DNA from 2 places in the Mesorhizobium sp. L103C119B0 genome. Region 1 is predicted to be linked to the other one. Evidence: predicted binding sites of a transcription regulator. Region 1 holds the regulator's gene; the other holds the start of a gene.

Region 1 (4,420 bases):
TCTTCTGGGCGTTGGCCGGCAGCCAGCCATCGGTATAGGCCTCGCCGACATTCTTGATCTTGCCCGAGTCGATGGCTTCCTTGAGCACTTCCATCGAGCCCGAGAACAGGAAATCGGCATTCGGATCCGAGCCAGAGCCCTTTATGAAGACATAGTTGCCTTCGGGCTTCGCCTTGAACACTTCGCGGGCCTGCATGCGGCCGACTTCCTTGTTGTCGAAGGTCAGGTAAAAAACGTCCTTGTTCTCGATCAGGCGGTCATAGCCGACGACCGGAATGCCTTCGTCCAGCGCCTTCTGCACCGCCGGGCCGATGGCCGAGGCGTCCTGCGCCAGGATGATCAGCGAGTTGGCGCCCTGCGAGATCAGGCTTTCGACGTCGGTCAGCTGCTTGCCGGGATTGGACTGCGCGTCGGCCGAAATGTACTTGTCGCCGGCGGCTTCGATCGCCGTTTTCATCGCCGCCTCGTCGGTCTTCCAGCGCTCTTCCTGGAAGTTCGACCACGACACGCCGATGACCTTGTCCTTCGCCTGCGCGACCGACATCAGCGCCAGCGACATGGCGACACCCGCCAGCATGGCGGCTGCAAATCTGTTCATTATAACCCTCCCTGCGCCGCCCACGGCGCGACAAAACCGGCCCGAAGGCCTGCACAAAGAGGCTCCATTTTTTCGAGCCTCGAAAAAACACTGGTTCAATGATAAGGCACTGTCAACATCGATTATGATGGATTCTGATAGCCTTGCCGAATTTTTTCGAGCTCCGCAATAAACAATGACAGGGCTGCCGGCGTCTGCCAATATTTGGCTGGTGCCGTCGAACGCCTTCACTATCATGAGGCGCGAGGAGGCCGGGAGGAAAACAAATGTCGGTTGGGATCCGCCACGACGATCTGCGCCGTCGCAACCGTGCGATGGTGATTTCGGCCGTGCGCCGGGCCGGCCAGCCGTCGCGGACCGAGATTGCGGCGACCACCGGCCTCAGCCATTCGACGATATCGGCAATCTCGTCTGATCTAATTCAAGAAGGCATCCTGATTGAAGGCAAGCCTGGCGAGACCGGCTCGCTGAAACGCGGCCGGCCGCAGGTCGGCCTTGGCCTCAACCCGGAAGCGGCGGCGGTCATGACCGTGGTGCTGTCGCTGAACTTCCTCTCCGTCACCGTCATCGACTATGCCGGCCAGGTGGTCGCGGAAGAACAGCGCCGGCTCGACACGCTGACCATGCCGCGCGACGAGCTGATCGGCGAATGCGTAGCAATCGTCGGGCGGCGTCTCGCGGACCCGGACCTCGATGTCCAGAGCATCGCCCGCATTGCCATGGGCATCCAGGGCATCACCGATTCGCAGGCGCGGGCCATGCTGTGGTCGCCAATCACGCCACTGACCGACATTGCCTTCGCCGACATGTTGGAAGCGGAATTCGGCATTCCTGCCACCATGGAGAACGACTGCAATATGATGGCGGTGGCCCTGCAATGGCGCCAGCCCGAGCGCTACCGCGACAATTTCATCGCGATCCTCTTGTCGCACGGCATCGGCATGGGGCTGGTGCTGAAAGGCGAACTGTTCACCGGCACCCATTCCTCGGGCGGCGAGTTCGGCCACATGATCCACCGTCCGGGCGGCGCGCTCTGCCGCTGCGGGCGGCGCGGCTGCGTCGAGGCCTATGCCGGAAACTACGCCATCTGGCGCAGCGCCAAAATGATGAGCGAAGATGCCGAGCCGGTCGATATCGGCGACGCTGATATGCGCGCACTCGCCGCGCGCGCCCGCGAAACCGATGGCCCGGAGCGCGAAGCCTATCGCAAGGCCGGTGAGGCGCTCGGCTTCGGCCTCGGCAGCCTGTTTGCGCTGATCGACCCGGCGCCTGTCGCCATGGTTGGCGTCAGCGCCGCCGCCTTCGACCTGATCGAGCCGGCATTGCGCGAAGCGATCGCCCAGACCGCCGGCGGCCAGCACTCGAAATCGATCTCCTTCGACACCGAGCCCAACGAGCTGCCGCTGATCCGCGAAGGCTGTGCCATGCGCGCGCTCGGCTTCGTCGATCAGGAGATTTTCGCGCCGGGCATTCAGGCCAAATCCGGCAAGCATGTCGCCTGAATGGCCGGCAACGGCGCGACGCGCAGCATCCTAGTCTTCCCTGATCGCGTAGCCGGCGCCGCGAATGGTACGGATGACATCCGGCATGCGGCCGTTGTTGACCGCTTTGCGTAAGCGCCCGACATGGACGTCGACGGTTCGCTCGTCGATGTAGATCGTCTCGCCCCAGACATTGTCGAGCAGCTGGCTGCGCGAGAACACGCGGCCGGGATGGCGCATCATGAATTCGAGCAGCCGGAACTCGGTCGGTCCGAGCCTGATCTCGCTCTTCTTGCGGTAGACACGGTGCGACTCGCGGTCGAGCACGATGTCGCCGACCTTGAGCACGCTGGACAGCACTTCCGGCTTGGCCCGGCGCAGCAGCGCCTTCACGCGCGCCATGAACTCCGGCGTCGAGAATGGCTTGACCAGATAGTCGTCGGCACCGGTGGACAGGCCGCGCACGCGATCGCTTTCCTCACCGCGCGCGGTCAGCATGATGATCGGCAGCCGCTCGGTTTCGGGCCGCACTCTAAGCCGCCGGCAGAGCTCGATGCCGGAAACAGCGGGCACCATCCAGTCGAGCACCAGGAGATCGGGCACGTTTTCCTGCAGGCGGATCTCGGCCTCGTCGCCGCGTGTCACCACCTCGACGTGATAGCCTTCGGATTCGAGGTTGTAGCGGAGGAGCACGCCTAGCGGCTCCTCGTCCTCCACGACCATGATGCGTGGCGCGATCATAGGCAGTTCACCCTCATCAGGCCGGCGTGGCCATCGCCGTCTCGTCCTGCTTCGGACGATTGGCGGGCAATTGCTGGCCGGTCAGCACATAATACGCATTTTCGGCGATGTTGGTGACATGATCGCCGATGCGCTCAAGATTCTTGGCGCAGAACAAGAGATGCGTGCAGGCGGTGATGTTGCGAGGGTCTTCCATCATGTAGGTCAAGAGCTCACGAAACACGGACGTGTATTTGACGTCGATGCGCTCGTCGTCATTCCTGAGTTTTGCAAGAGCTGCCGCATCGGTGGCGGCATATTCCTCGACGACGCCTTGCACCTGGATCAGCACCAGCTGCGCCATGGCATCGATGGAGTGCGAGAGGTCGCGCGGCGTGACGCTCAAGCCCACGGTGCCGACGCGTTTGGCGATGTTCTTGGCGAGATCGCCGATGCGCTCGAGGTCGCCGGCCATGCGGATCGAGCCGACCACGGCGCGCAGATCGTTGGCCATCGGCTGGCGCTTGGCGATCAGCGTGATGGCGCGGTCGTCCAGTTCGCGCTGGCGCGCATCCATGATGGCGTCGTCGGAAACGACACGCTGTGCCAGCGCATTGTCCGAATTGAGCAGCGCCCTGGTCGAGCCGCTGACCATCGAGCCTGCCAGATCGCCCATGTCGCGGATCAGCTTGCTGATCTGCCCGAGCTCTTCATCGAAGGAGGCGACGGTATGTTCACCCATGATCTTGGTCCTCGTGCCTGAAAATTCACCCGCCGGACGGCTCAGCCGAAGCGGCCGGTAATGTAGTCCTGGGTGCGCTTGTCGTCGGGGTTGGTGAACATCTTGTCGGTGGCGCCCTCCTCGACGAGATAGCCGAGATGGAACATCGCTGTACGCTGCGACACGCGCGCCGCCTGCTGCATCGAGTGGGTGACGATGACGATCGTGTAGTTCTGGCGCAGTTCGTCGATCAGCTCCTCGACACGGGCGGTGGCGATCGGATCGAGCGCCGAGCAGGGCTCGTCCATCAGGATCACCTCCGGCGACACGGCGATGGCGCGCGCGATGCACAGGCGCTGCTGCTGGCCGCCGGACAGGCCGGTGCCGGGCTCCTGCAGGCGGTCCTTGACCTCGTTCCAGATCGCAGCCTTCTTCAGGCTCTGCTCGACGATCTGGTCCATGTCGGACTTGCGCTTGGCCAGCCCATGGATGCGCGGGCCGTAGGCGACGTTCTCGTAGATCGACTTCGGGAACGGGTTGGGTTTCTGGAACACCATGCCGACGCGGGCGCGCAGTTCGACGACATCGATGTTCTTGTCGTAGATGTCGTCTTCATCGAGCGTGATCTTGCCGGTCACCCGCGCCGAATCGATGGTGTCGTTCATGCGGTTGAGGCAGCGCAGGAAGGTCGACTTGCCGCAGCCGGACGGGCCGATCAGCGCCGTCACCTGGTTCTGGCGGACGTCGAGATTGACGTCGAACAACGCCTGCTTCTCGCCGTAGAAGACGCCGACCTTGTCGCCGCGCATCTTGATGACTTCGTTCGACTTGGCGTTCATTTTGTCGCCCACTGCATTCTCAAGGGACTGTTCGGTCATGATGTTCATACCAAATTGCCTT
Region 2 (4,420 bases), on a different contig from region 1:
ATCTCAAAGTCCGCCCGGCAATGATCGCCGATTTAACGGACAAGGTCGATGCGGCATCGGAACATCACGCTTAACGCGGCTGAGGCGATCAGGTTCTCAAAGCTTGCGTAATGGGCTATGGGTCATCGCCGCGAGGGGCCGCAAACCGGGGGGATCATGTCCGACAATCCATTATTTTCCGAGCGCCTGAATAGGCGCGCGTTTCTGGGAGCATCCGCTTTGGGTGCCGCTGCCATGGCACTTTCGGCCTGCACAACCACTGATGTGGCAGTACCGCCGACGCCGGCGCCGGCACCCGCACCCGAGCCCGCTTTCGGCGATGCCGCCACCATGTATTCGGCGCGCGTCGATGAGGGCTTTTCATTGCCGGCAATCCCCGTCGCCAAGCTCGATCCGAAATTCGTGCGCCAGATCGTGGACGATCCGACCGGCGAAAAACCCGGCACGATCGTCGTCGATACATCCGAGCATTTTCTCTATCTGGTGCGCGACGGCGGCAAGGCAATGCGCTATGGCGTCAGCCTCGGCAAGGCCGGGTTTGGCTGGACCGGCAGCGCCGTGATCCAGGCGCGCAAGAAATGGCCGGTGTGGACGCCGCCGCCCGAAATGATCCAGCGCCGGCCGGAACTGGCGAAATACAAGGACGGCATGCCGCCCGGACCGCAGAGCCCGCTCGGTGCGCGCGCGCTCTATCTGTTCCGCGACGGCAAGGACACGATGTACCGGCTGCACGGCACGCCGGAATGGGATTCCATCGGCAAGAACGCGTCGTCAGGCTGCGTGCGCTTCATGAACCAGGACATCATCGACCTCTACAGCCGGGTCAACGGCGTAGCCCAGGTCTATGTGCGCCCGAACCTGTCGGCCGCGGGCAAGATCATGGCTGTGTCAAGCCGGACCGCCGAGCCGATCGATGCCGGCGTGCCAAGGGATGCGGAGATTTTGAAATAGGTGCCTTCACGGCATCGCTGATCGCCGACAAACGGTTAGAGGCGGACGCGCCGGGCGCGTCCGCCTCTCCGTATACGGCTACTTCTTGGCGAGGCCCGGAAGCGTGACCTGATAGACCAGGAACATGGTATCGACATCGGCGCCGTCTTCGGCCTTGTAGGGCGCGCCGACCTGAAAACCGTCCTCGGTGAGAAAGTCGTTATCGTTGCCGACGAACAGGAAATAGTCGTCGGGCAGCGCCGGATCGAGCACGCTGACCACCGACATTGCTTCCCACTTCTCCGACAGATTGTTCTTGTCGTTGGGCTTGCCGTCATGCAGGCCGAAACGGCCGAGTTCCTTGTTGTCGTTGATGTCGATGAACGGCGTCAGCTTGGCCGGCGTCACCGAGGGGTCGAGCACGCCCTTGGGCGCCAGCGGCTTGTCGGCGGCATCGAAGGCGCCGCCGGCAATGTCGGTGGCGCCAGAGACGTCGACGACGAAAATCTGGCGCAGCAGCGAAGTATCGCCCTTCACCCCCTGGCCGTTTCCGCTGTCGCGCGCCAGCATCAGGAAGGTCTTGTCGGACAGCGCCACGATTTCGCTCTGCGCGGCGACCTTGGTCTTGTCCTTGGCGTCCTTGAACACCGGCAGCGGCACGGCATATTCATGCACCAGCTTGAGATGGGCCGGGTCGGAGGCGTCGTAGACCAGCGCGCGGGTGTTCTGGCGCGTCGCGGGCGAATCGCCGCCATCCTGGCGGGGCGCCGACTGCAGCACAGTGATCAGCGACTTGCCGTCCGGCGTCAGCGCCATGCCTTCGAGGCCTTGATTGTTCTGGCGGCCGGTTTCGGGATCCTTCGGATCGGGTTCGGCTGCACCGGGGCCCGGATTGTCGGAGGCGAAGTTCGGCGCGCCCTTGCGCATCGGCACCAAAGCGGCGGGCGGCTGCGTTGCCGACAAAAGATGGCCGTCGGCCGAGAAGCGGTAGATGTTGGGGCCGTATTCGTCAGAGATGAACATGGTGCCGTCGGGCAGCCGCGCGATCGCCTCATTGTCGAGCGCCAGCTTGCCATTGGCCTCGGGCAGGATCGGCAGGTCGCCATTGGCCGCGCGCACGCCGTTGAGCGGATCGAGGCCGGTGGCGTCAGCGCCCTTGTCGTCGGTGAGGAGCAGGGAATCGGCAAGCGTCGCCTTGACGCCTGTCTGTTCCTGGCCGGAGGTGGGCGTGGCGCCCAGTGCGGTCGGCGTGAACTCGATGCGAATAGTGTTGAGGCGCGGCCGGTAATCGGTGGTGCCGACGACATTGTAGCCACGGTCCGGCAGCAACCAGAGCGAGCCCTTGTAGCCGTCCGCGCCACGGGTCCAGCTTGCGGCGTCGATGGACATGCCGGAGCCGGAGCCGAAGGTCTCGCCGAACTTGTCCTTCTGATCGGCCGGGATGCGGCCGACGCCGACCAGGCCCTTGTTGACGAAGCCGCCAACGGTGGCGGTGCTGTCGGCAAGGGCAGGGGTCAGGGCGGTAAACAGCGCCAGCGCGGCGCCGAGCGACACGGTTCGGTGCGAGATTTTCATGGAGATCCTTTTTGTGACAAGCCTTGAGCGGCGCAAAGGGGCCACCGCATCGCATCGACGATGTCGCCCTCTCGCAAAGCGGTCTAGGACGCGAACATGATACTTGCGTGACAGAGAGGGCCTCTTCCTTCTCCCTTGTAGAGAGGGAAGAGCGCAATGATCAATCGCTGTCGCGGGCGATCAGTTCCAGCGGCCAGACTTCGCGGATGATGCGCGGACCTTCCGGGCCGGCAAAGGCGGGAAGCGAGGCCAGCAGCATTTCGGCCAGCCGCCGGCCCATCGGCTCCAGCGACGGACGGAAGGCGGTCAGCGCCGGCGAGAAATAACGGCAGAGCGGCGTGTCGACGATGACGATCACCGCGATGTCGTGGCCGGGCCTGATGCCCATCTCGGCCAGTGCCTTGCAGCCGCCGAGCGCCATTGCGTCATTGTTGAAGATGATGGCTGTGGGCCGGTCCTTGGAGAGCATCACGCGCGGCGTCACCTGGTAGCCTCCGGCCTCGTTGATGAAGCCGTCGGCGATCAGGCCGGGGTCGACTTCGATGCCATGCCGCCCCAGCGCCTTGCGGTAGCCGTCGAGGAACAGGTAGCCGAAGTTGAGATCCAGCGAAGGGCGGATGGCGGCAATGCGGCGGTGGCCGCGCGCGACCAGCCGGTCGACGGCTTCATCACCCGCCCTCTCGAAATCGATATCGAGCGAAGGATAGGTGTCGTCGCCGGATTGACTTCGGCCAAGCGTGGCGAAGGGAAAGCCAGCCTTGCTGAGATAGTCGATCCGATCGTCTTCCCGCCGTGTATTGGCCAACACGACCGCGTCGGCTCGGCGCGTCTCAACCACGCGGCGCAGCCTCTCCTGCTGATATTGGCCGGGCTCGCCCATGACGACCATCAGATCCAGGTCATCCTCGGCCAGTCGGCCCTGCAGACCGATCAGGAACGGGATGAAGAAGGGTTCGCCATATTGCTGGTCGCCCGGATGCGGCTGCAGCATGAAGGCGATCGAATGGGTGGTGCCTTGCCGCAGACTGCGGCCGGACTGGTTGGGCGAATAGTTCAATTGCTTGGCGGCGGCGAGCACGCGCTGGCGGGTGTCGGCATTGACGTCGGCGCGGCCGTTCAGCGCCCGCGACACGGTGCCGATCGAAATGTTCAGGTGACGCGCAAGGTCATGGATGCTGGACGCCAAGGACAGTTCTCCCCCTGTCTTGGCTAGCACCGGCTGCCGCCCAGGCCAAGGCTTCGGGATGATTTTCGCTGGCAGCCGATTGACATTCTACGCCATCGGGTGTGTTCTCGTAAACGTTTACGGAGAAACGTTTACGGTGGTGCCGGAAATGCCGTGACATTCGGTCTGGAGGGACCGGACGGGAGGAATGCCGGATGATGAATGCCGTCCTCGTCGGCTGTGGTGCGATGAGCAAGGCCTGGCTCGATGCCGCGAGGCAGATCGACGGGCTGGCCATTGTCGGCTTGGTCGATCTCGACGCAGAACGGGCGAAGGCGAGGGCGCGCGAATACGGGCTCGACGGCGCGGTAATCGGCACCAGCCTCGACGCGGTGCTCGACCAGACCAGGCCCGACGCGGTGTTCGATGTCGTGGTTCCAGCCGCCCGGCGTGATGTCGCCTTTGCCGCCTTTGCCCATAATTGCCATCTGCTGACGGAAAAGCCGCTGGCCGATACTCCGGAAAATGCGCGCGCCATCGTCGATGCGGCACGTAACGCGGGGCGTATCCATGCGGTCGTGCAGAACCGCCGCTACGTCGCCAATGTCCGGCGCATCAGGCGCTTTCTCGACTCCGGCGCCATCGGCAAGCCAACCAGCATCCATGCCGATTTCTTCGTCGCGCCGCATTTCGGCGGCTTTCGCGAGGAGATGGCGCATGTGCTTTTGCTCGACATGGCGATCCACACAT

The links. The regulator PhoB, encoded in region 1, activates phosphate uptake and scavenging genes when phosphate is short. The targets are predictions, from matches to a motif close to TGTCATNNANCTGTCAT.
Region 2: a site for PhoB is predicted at 2,602-2,618, ahead of X728_RS140185 (esterase-like activity of phytase family protein). Genes of this name have one in related genera too.

The regions. Positions count from the first base shown of each region.
Region 1 is NZ_AYXE01000010.1:57,297-61,716, forward strand. It holds gene xylF (D-xylose ABC transporter substrate-binding protein) at 1-598, opposite strand, end outside; gene X728_RS148755 (ROK family protein) at 865-2,100, shown strand; gene phoB (phosphate regulon transcriptional regulator PhoB) at 2,131-2,820, opposite strand; gene phoU (phosphate signaling complex protein PhoU) at 2,837-3,541, opposite strand; gene pstB (phosphate ABC transporter ATP-binding protein PstB) at 3,583-4,407, opposite strand.
Region 2 is NZ_AYXE01000022.1:19,294-23,713, forward strand. It holds gene X728_RS140190 (L,D-transpeptidase) at 157-951, shown strand; gene X728_RS140185 (esterase-like activity of phytase family protein) at 1,030-2,505, opposite strand; gene X728_RS140180 (LacI family DNA-binding transcriptional regulator) at 2,666-3,691, opposite strand; gene X728_RS140175 (Gfo/Idh/MocA family oxidoreductase) at 3,886-4,420, shown strand, end outside.